Regions from separate parts of the Streptomyces seoulensis genome, predicted to be linked through region 1. Evidence: riboswitches for the same ligand, from Rfam matches in the RefSeq annotation. Region 1 holds a riboswitch; the other holds the start of a gene.
The links. Region 1 has a riboswitch for glycine ahead of gcvT (glycine cleavage system aminomethyltransferase GcvT). Riboswitches for the same ligand answer to the same signal wherever they lie in the genome.
Positions count from the first base shown of each region.

Region 2: linked by a shared signal. The riboswitch ahead of gcvP (aminomethyl-transferring glycine dehydrogenase) and the one ahead of gcvT (glycine cleavage system aminomethyltransferase GcvT) in region 1 are both predicted to bind glycine.

Region 1 is NZ_AP025667.1:5,274,418-5,279,083, reverse strand. It holds gene HEK131_RS24225 (L-serine ammonia-lyase) at 1-327, opposite strand, end outside; gene glyA (serine hydroxymethyltransferase) at 432-1,697, opposite strand; gene gcvH (glycine cleavage system protein GcvH) at 1,713-2,090, opposite strand; gene gcvT (glycine cleavage system aminomethyltransferase GcvT) at 2,211-3,338, opposite strand; glycine riboswitch at 3,401-3,508, opposite strand; glycine riboswitch at 3,509-3,597, opposite strand; gene HEK131_RS24205 (AAA family ATPase) at 3,772-4,446, shown strand; gene HEK131_RS24200 (enhanced serine sensitivity protein SseB) at 4,511-4,666, shown strand, end outside.
Region 2 is NZ_AP025667.1:2,416,332-2,420,997, reverse strand. It holds gene gcvP (aminomethyl-transferring glycine dehydrogenase) at 1-1,113, opposite strand, end outside; glycine riboswitch at 1,289-1,383, opposite strand; gene HEK131_RS11250 (PRC-barrel domain-containing protein) at 1,503-1,874, shown strand; gene HEK131_RS11245 (DNA polymerase IV) at 1,882-3,267, opposite strand; gene HEK131_RS11240 (MerR family transcriptional regulator) at 3,343-4,026, opposite strand; gene HEK131_RS11235 (bifunctional nuclease family protein) at 4,292-4,666, opposite strand, start outside.

The sequences.
Region 1 (4,666 bases):
GTAGGAGAAGGCGATCTCGTGCTCGCCGAGCAGGCTGAGCCGGCCCGCCTTCCTGATCGCCTCGACCCGGTCGTCTGCGCCCTCCACGTCCACCGTGCGCGGGGAGGCGCCCTCCAGGCCGAGCAGCACCGCCTTCGGGGTGCCGTGGCCGTGGCCGGTGGCGCCGAGCGAGCCGTACAGCTCGCAGCGGACGGCGGCGACGGGGTCCAGCAGGCCCTCGTTGCGCAGACGGCGGGCGAACATGCGCGCCGCCCGCATCGGGCCGACCGTGTGGGAGCTGGACGGGCCGATGCCGATCGAGAACAGGTCGAAGACCGATACGGCCACGGTGACTCCTCAATACGAACAGGTACAAAAAGGTGGTGCGGACACAGCACGGGTGCCCCGCCCACCGGCAGTGGGCGGGGCACCCGGATGACACGTACGGGGTACTACTCGCCCAGCGTCGGATACAGCGGGTGCTTGTCCGCCAGCACCCGCACGCGGGCCGCGAGCGCCTCCGCGTCGTAGGACGGCTTCAGCGCCTCGGCGAGCACGTCCGCGACCTCGGCGAAGTCCTCGGCGGTGAAGCCGCGGGTGGCGAGGGCGGGCGTGCCGATCCTCAGGCCCGAGGTGACCATCGGCGGCCGCGGGTCGTTCGGGACGGCGTTGCGGTTGACCGTGATACCGACCTCGTGGAGGCGGTCCTCGGCCTGCTGCCCGTCGAGCTCCGACTCACGCAGGTCCACCAGGATCAGGTGCACGTCGGTGCCGCCGGAGAGCACGTTCACCCCGGCCTCGCGGGCGTCCGGCGCGGTCAGCCGCTCGGCGAGGATACGGGCACCCTCCACCGTACGACGCTGGCGCTCCTTGAAGTCCTCCGAGGCCGCGACCTTGAAGGAGACCGCCTTGGCGGCGATCACGTGCTCCAGCGGGCCGCCCTGGAAGCCGGGGAAGACCGAGGAGTTCAGCTTCTTCGCGAAGTCCTTCTTCGCCAGGATGATGCCGCCGCGGGGGCCGCCGAGCGTCTTGTGCGTGGTGGAGGTCACCACGTCCGCGTACTCGACCGGGTTCGGGTGCAGACCCGCCGCGACCAGACCGGCGAAGTGCGCCATGTCCACCCACAGGTAGGACCCGGCCTCGTCCGCGATCCGCCGGAACTCCGCGAAGTCGAGCTGACGCGGGTACGCCGACCAGCCCGCGATGATCACCTTCGGGCGGTGCTCCTTGGCCAGCCGCTCGACCTCGGCCATGTCGACCAGGCCGGTCTCCTCGTCCACGTGGTACGCGACCACGTCGAACTGCTTGCCGGAGAAGTTCAGCCGCATCCCGTGGGTGAGGTGGCCGCCGTGCGCCAGGTCGAGCCCGAGGATGGTGTCACCGGGCTGGGCCAGCGCGAACAGCGCCGCCTGGTTCGCGGAGGCGCCGGAGTGCGGCTGGACGTTCGCGTACTCGGCGCCGAACAGCTCCTTGAGCCGGTCGATGGCGATCTGCTCGGCCACGTCGACGTGCTCGCAGCCGCCGTAGTAGCGGCGGCCCGGGTAGCCCTCGGCGTACTTGTTGGTCAGGACCGAACCCTGTGCCTCCATCACCGCGAGCGGTGCGAAGTTCTCGGAGGCGATCATCTCCAGGGTCGACTGCTGGCGGCGCAGCTCGGCGTCGACCGCGGCGGCGATCTCCGGGTCCAGCTCGTGCAGGGGCGTGTTCAGGACAGTCATACGGCTACTGGCTCCTCAGCCTGCGGTGTAGGCGGTGTACTCGTCGGCGGAGAGCAGGTCGTCCGGCTGGGCGGCGACGCGCACCTTGAACAGCCAGCCGCCCTCGAAGGGCTCGGAGTTCACCAGCGACGGGTCGTCCACCACGTCCTGGTTGACCTCGGTGATCTCACCGGAGACGGGCGAGTACAGCTCGGAGACCGACTTGGTGGACTCCAGCTCGCCGCAGGACTCGCCCGCGGTGACCTCGTCGCCGACCTCGGGAAGCTGCACGAAGACCACATCGCCGAGCGCGTTGGCCGCGTGCTCGGTGATGCCGACCGTCGACGCGCCGCCCTCGGCGGCCGACAGCCACTCGTGCTCCTTGCTGTAGCTCAACTGCTGCGGGTTGCTCATGACCTGAATTCTCCTGTACGCGAGGACGTGCTCGTCGGGGGAAAAGGGCTCGAACCGCTGAAGAGCGGGTGAAATGTGCGCAGGGTCACGCCGGGAGACGGCCGGACCCGGTGCCAGTGTCTACTTGGCGCGCTTGTAGAAGGGCAGCGCCACGACCTCGTACGGCTCGTGGCTGCCCCGGATGTCCACGCCCACACCGGTGCTGCCGGGGGCGGCGTGCGCGGCGTCGACGTAGGCGATGGCCAGCGGCTTGCCGAGGGTGGGGGAGGGGGCGCCGGAGGTGACCTCGCCGATCACCGCGCCGTCCGCGACGACGGAGTATCCGGCGCGCGGCACCCGGCGGCCCTCGGCGATCAGGCCGACCAGGACGCGCGGCGGCTGCGCCTCGGCGCGCTCGGCGGCCTTCGCCAGTGCCTCGCGGCCGACGAAGTCGCCCTCCTTGCCGAACTTGACCACGCGGCCGAGACCGGCGTCGAAGGGGGTCAGCTCCGTGGTCAGCTCGTGCCCGTACAGCGGCATGCCCGCCTCCAGGCGCAGGGTGTCCCGGCAGGACAGCCCGCACGGCACCAGACCGGCGGCGGTCCCGGCCTCCAGCAGCGCCTGCCACAGCTTGGCCGCGTGCTCGGGCTTCACGAACAGCTCGAAGCCGTCCTCGCCGGTGTAGCCGGTACGGGCGATCAGCGCGGGGACGCCCGCGACGGTGCCGGGCAGCCCGGCGTAGTACTTCAGGCCGTCCAGGTCGGCGTCGGTGACCGCCTTGAGGATGCCGGGGGACTCCGGGCCCTGGACGGCGAGCAGCGCGTAGGCGTCGCGGTCGTCGCGGACCTCGGCGTCGAAGCCGGCCGCGCGCTCGGTCAGCGCGTCCAGCACGACCTGGGCGTTGGAGGCGTTGGCCACCACCATGTACTCGGCGTCGGCGAGCCGGTAGACGATCAGGTCGTCCAGGATGCCGCCGTCGGCCCGGCAGATCATGGTGTAGCGGGCACGGCCGACACCGACCGAGGCGAGGTCGCCGACGAGGGCGAAGTTCAGCAGGGCGGCCGCATCGGGGCCGGTCACCGTGATCTCACCCATGTGCGAGAGGTCGAACAGGCCGGCCCGCGTGCGCACCGCCAGGTGCTCGTCACGCTCGGAGCCGTAGCGCAGGGGCATGTCCCAGCCGGCGAAGTCGGTCATCGTCGCGCCGAGCGAGCGGTGCACGGCGTCGAGCGCGGTGCGGCGCGGGGCGGTGGAGTCGGTGCTGCTCATCGGTCGTCTCCCAGGGCGATGGGTCCCCCGCGCGGACGGAGCCGGACGCGGGCGAGGAACGTTCCTCCCCATCTGTCATCGGAACCTGAGAGGTTCGCCATGACCCGCACGGTCACGGCTTGCACCTTGGGTGGAGCCACTGCCGTCAGCGGCCCGCTTTTCAGATGTGCCTCGCCCGCGCGGTAACGGTGCCTGAGAGATTCAAGGGAGGGACTTGCTCCTTCGGCGCCCCGGATGGGGACTCTCCCGCGCGGATTCAAGCGGCCGGTATGCAGTTGGCGCGCACATCATCGCACGGCACGGCCGGGCCCTGAAGGGCCCGCCGGCTGTGACATGCCTGTAGCCGTTCGGGGACCCGACCGGCGCCCCGGCGCATTACCTTCTCTTTACATAAGTTGGGCAGGGGATGACCTGAGCCCACAGGGGGAGGACGATCACGGTGAACAGAACCACGGTGTACGCCACGACCACCGGCATCCCGGTGCCGCAGCAGCCCTCGGTGCCCGCCCACGAGCGCCGGGCCCAGTGGCCCGCGCCGGTCGTCCGCGACCTGCGCGGCCGCACCGGCGGCGGCCCCCGCACCCTGCGCTTCGGCCCCCACGACCTCGCCGTCGTCACCGGCCTGCCCGGCAGCGGCAAGTCCACCCTGATGCGCCGTACGGTGCCCGGCCACCGCGTCGACTCCCAGGACGCCCGCGACCGCTGGGCCGCCCGCCTCCCCGCCGCCCTGCCCTACGCGCTCTACCGCCCCCTGGTCCGCCTCGCCCACTACGCCGGACTGCGCCGCGCCCTCGGCACCGGCGAGGGCGTCGTCGTGCACGACTGCGGCACCCAGCCCTGGGTCCGCTCCTGGCTCGCCCGCGAGGCCCGCCGCCGGGGCGGCACCCTGCACCTGATCCTGCTCGACGTGCCGGCCGGCACCGCCCGGCAGGGCCAGCGCGAGCGCGGCCGGGGCGTCTCCCGGTACGCCTTCCGCCGTCACCGCGGCGCCACCGCCCGCCTGCTGGGCGCCGTGGAGCGCGGCGAGAGCCCCGCCGACTGCGGCTCGGTGGTCCTGCTGGACCGCGCCTCGGCGGACGGCCTGCGGCGGATCGAGTTCGCCGAGTGAGCGCGGGCAGCCGTACCGGATAGCCTTCTGCACCACAGCATGACTCCCAGCAGGCGGTAGGCACATGGACTTCCCGGCGGACCTTCCCGCGGACTTCCCGGCACAGGCACACCCCCACCCGCACGGCGGTTGGCCCGGCAACGAACTGGAGGAGGTCCTCTCCGCCTCCCTCGGCATACCCGAGGCCGGCGCCCGCCTCATCGAGGTACTGGCGCGCGGC
Region 2 (4,666 bases), 2.9 Mb from region 1:
GTGGGCGCGGCGGGCGATCGTCCGCAGGCCGTCGGGGCCGTGGTAGACGGCGTACATGCCGGCCATCACGGCGAGCAGCACCTGGGCGGTGCAGATGTTGCTGGTGGCCTTCTCGCGGCGGATGTGCTGCTCGCGGGTCTGCAGCGCGAGACGGTACGCGCGGTTCCCGTCGACGTCGACGGACACGCCGACCAGGCGGCCGGGCAGGCTGCGGGCGAACTTCTCGTGCACGGCCATGTAGCCGGCGTGCGGCCCGCCGAAGCCCATGGGCACGCCGAAGCGCTGGGTGGTGCCGATGGCGATGTCCGCGCCCAGCTCGCCGGGCGAGGTGAGCAGGGTCAGCGCGAGCAGGTCGGCGGCGACGGTGACGAGGGCGCCCAGCTCGTGCGCCTGCTCGACGACCGGCTTCAGGTCGCGTACGGCACCGGAGGCGCCGGGGTACTGGAGCAGGACGCCGGTGATGTCGCGGGCGGCGACGTCGGCCGGGATGCCGTCGCTCAGATCGGCGACGACGACCTCGACACCGGCCGGTTCGGCGCGGGTCTGGATGACGGCGATGGTCTGCGGCAGGGTGTCCGCGTCGACCAGGAAGAGGCCCTTCTTGTTCTTGCCCATGCGCCGCGACAGCGCCATCGCCTCGGCGGCGGCGGTGCCCTCGTCCAGCAGGGAGGCTCCGGAGGTGGGCAGCCCGGTGAGGTCGGCGACCATCGTCTGGAAGTTCAGCAGGGCCTCGAGACGGCCCTGGGAGATCTCCGGCTGGTACGGCGTGTAGGCCGTGTACCAGGCGGGGTTCTCCATGACGTTGCGCAGGATGACCGGCGGGGTGAAGGTGCCGTAGTAGCCCAGGCCGATCATGGAGCCGAGTACCTGGTTGTGGTCCGCGAGACCGCGCAGCTCGGCGATCACCTCGGCCTCGGTGCGGGCGCCCGGCAGGTCGAGCGCGTCGGCGTTCTTGATCACATCCGGGACCGCGGCGGCGGTCAGCTCGTCGAGGGAGCCGTAGCCGACCTGCGCGAGCATCTTGGCCCGCGCCTCCTGGTCGGGCCCGATGTGGCGCTGCTCGAAGGGGATGCCCGCTTCGAGGTCGGCGAGCGGAATGCGAGGGGCGGTCATGTGCGGAGGCCTCCTGGTCTGACGCGACCTGCGAGGGGCACCACGGCTCGGGTGCCCACCGGCCTCCCCCTCTGTCATCTCTTACCTGAGAGCTTCACCGGGGGCCAGCGGACCCCGGCTTGCACCGTCGGTGAGAGCGGGAGCCATGGACGCCCGCCCTGCTTTCCAGAGTGACCTCGTCCGTGCGGTACGGGGGCCTGAGAGATTCCGGGGAGGAGTTGCTCCTTCGGCGCCTCCGAATTGCTCGGAGGACTCTCCCGCACGGGGTCAGCAGCCTTGTTCAGCCTACCAGCGGGGTCCTGAGCGCGGCGTTCGAGTGGCCGCCCGGCTGATTCTGCTCTTTTGTAGTGCTTACGGATGAGTTGCGACCATGTGGAGGGAGAGGGATCGTGCAGACCGACATCGATCCGCGCAGCCTGATCGGCCGCAAGGCGTTCGACCGAGCCGGCACCAAGATCGGCACCATAGACGAGGTGTACCTCGACGACGCGACCGGCGTCCCGGAGTGGGCGGCGGTGCGCACCGGCCTCTTCTCGCGCGACGCCTTCGTCCCGCTGGAGCCCAGCGAACTGGTCGACGGCGCGCTCCGCGTCCCCTTCGAACGCGCCCTCATCAAGGACGCCCCCGACTTCGGCGTGGGCCGTCACCTCTCCCCCGAGCAGGAACTCCAGCTCTACCACCACTACGGTCTCGACGTGGGCCCCTCCGCCAGGACCCCGGACCGCGACTTCGGCAAGGTCGCGGGCACCGAGGAGACCTGAGCCCCCCTCATCCGCCTCCCGTGGCCCCGCCCGCGCCGGTCGCCTCCTCCCGCTGCCCGCACACCTCCCCCACCAGCGGCAGTGGCTCGGCCGGTGTCAGGTCGGGGTCGTCGGCACGCAGCGTCCGTACCCGGCCCGGCGCGGAGGTCGGGGTCTCGAAGCGCACGGTGACCCGCCCCAGGCCGCTGCCCTGCACCCAGCCGTGGCCGTACTCGGGGTGCCGCACGTCCTGGCCCGCCCGCCACTCCGGCGCGGCGGGCTCGGGTCTCTCGGGTCCGAGATCGGGAGCGCTCTCCTCCGGCGTCTCCTCGGCCGGCTCCCCCGCCGCCTGGGCGAACAGGTCCTCCTGGGTGTAGTCGGCCAGCCCGGAGACGCCCACGCCGAGCAGCCGCACCCCTCCCGTGGTGTCCACGGAGTCCAGCAGCCGCGCCGCCGCCTCCCGGATCACCGTCGGATCGTCCGTGGGCCCCCTCAGCGTCTCGGAGCGGGTCAGGGTGGAGAAGTCGTACCGCCGGACCTTGAGCACGATGGTCCGGCCGGACAGCCCGGCCCCGCGCAGCCGCCGCACGCACCGGTCGGCGAGCCGGCGGACCTCCAGGCCGATGCGCGGCCGGTCGTGGATGTCCACGGCGTAGGTGTCCTCCACCGACACCGACTTCGCCTCGCGCTCGGCCACCACGGGCCGGTCGTCACGGGCCAGCGCCATCGCGTACAGCGAGTGTCCGTGCGCCTTGCCGAGCAGCCGGACCAGTTCGTCCTCGCCCGCCTCCGACAACTCCAGGACGGTGGTGATCCCGGCGCGCCGCAGATGGTCGCCGGTGGCCGGTCCCACGCCGGGCAGGGTCCGCACCGGCATAGGTGCCAGCAGGGCCCGCTCGGTGCCGGGTTCGATGAGCACCAGGCCGTCGGGCTTGGCCCGCTCCGAGGCGATCTTGGCCAGCATCTTGGAGGCGGCGAGCCCCACCGAACCGGTCAGCCCCGTCACCGCCAGGATGTCCGCGCGCAGCCGCGCCCCGGCCTCCCGCGCCGACGCCTCGTCCCAGGCCGTGTCACCGGCCTCCAGGTCCACGAACGCCTCGTCCAGGCTCAGCGGCTCCACCAGCGGGGACAACTCCCGCAGCAGCGCCATCACCTGGTCGCTGATCGAGCGGTACAGCGCGAAGCGGGGCGTGAGGTAGGCGGCGTTCGGCGCCAGCCGCCGCGCCTGCGCGGTGGGCATGGCCGAGTGCACGCCGAACACCCGTGCCTCGTACGACGCGGTGGCCACGACCCCGCGTGGCCCGATGCCGCCCACGACGACGGCCTTCCCCCGCAGGCTCGGCTTGGACGCCTGCTCCACCGAGGCGAAGAAGGCGTCCATGTCGAGATGGAGGATGGTGGGCGCGTCTCTCACATGTCCGATGCTGCACCACGCCACTGACAACGACCCCGTGCGGGGGCCTTCGACGGGGCGGGGCGCCGCCGGGCCTCAGACGGCCCGGTTGCGCCGCCGCGCCAGTTCATCGGCCGGGTTGGGCCCGATGAGCGTCTCACCGGTGTCGATGCGCTCGCCGTGGAGCTGGGACAGGGCGCTCTCCACGTCCCGCCACACCACGCCCACGGCGATCCCGAAGATGCCCTGGCCGCCCTGGAGCAGCGCGTGGACCTCGTCCGGGGAGGTGCACTCGTAGACCATGGCGCCGTCGCTCATCAGGGTCATGCGCTCCAGATCGCGGAACCCGCGCTCCCTGAGGTGCTGCACGGCCGAGCGGATGTTCTGGAGGGAGACACCCGTGTCCAGGAACCGCTTGACGATCTTCAGCACGACCACGTCACGGAAGCTGTACAACCGCTGTGTGCCCGAGCCATGGGCCGGCCGCACACTCGGCTCGACCAGTCCCGTACGGGCCCAGTAGTCGAGCTGCCGGTAGGTGATCCCGGCGGCCGCACAGGCCGTGGGACCGCGATAGCCGATCTCCTCGGACGTCATGGCCGTCGCCCCTTCACCGTCAGGCACCACCGTCGGCCGCTGCGGAGCGTGATCAGCCGCGCCGCCGAGCTGTGGGTGTCCCCCGCTTGGCCGAAGCCGTGCGCCCGGGGGAGGGTACGGGCCGCTCTCCCCGAAACCGTGTCCGGGGGCACCCCCAGCCGTACCGTCGCCGCTCATTCTCACGCCGACCTCCGTCCTTGACCTGCCTTATCGACGGTAGGCAGTCACCAGGGGTGCGTCAACGATCGCCACACTCGGCACGCCGAGTGATAATCACCCTGAGAGTGGTTTCCCGTGTCCCACCGCGGGGAAAGGCTAGCCGAATGCGCTCGCGGGAAGGCGTAGGACGCTCTCACGGGCCGTTGGCAATTGCCCTCGCGGCGCGGTCACAGCGCGCCACCGGCCGGCCGGACGCGGACCCGTCGGTCCGCCCGGCCGGCCTCGGGCGTCACTGGCTGCTGCTGCCGAAGTCCTCGGGCGAGATCTGGTCGAGGAACTCGCGGAACTTCTCCACCTCGTCCTCCTGCTCGTCGGGGATGGCGATGCCCGCGTCGTCCAGCACCCCGTCACTGCCGTAGATCGGCGTGCCGGTGCGCAGGGCGAGCGCTATGGCGTCGGACGGCCGCGCGCTCACCTCGACTCCGCTGGCGAACACCAGCTCCGCGTAGAAGACGCCCTCTCGCAGATCGGTGATGCGGACTTCGGTCAGCTCCTGGCCCACCGCCTCCAGCACGTCCTTGAACAGGTCGTGCGTCAGCGGCCGCGCGGGAGCCATGCCCTGCTGGGCGAAGGCGATCGCCGTCGCCTCCCCCGGCCCGATCCA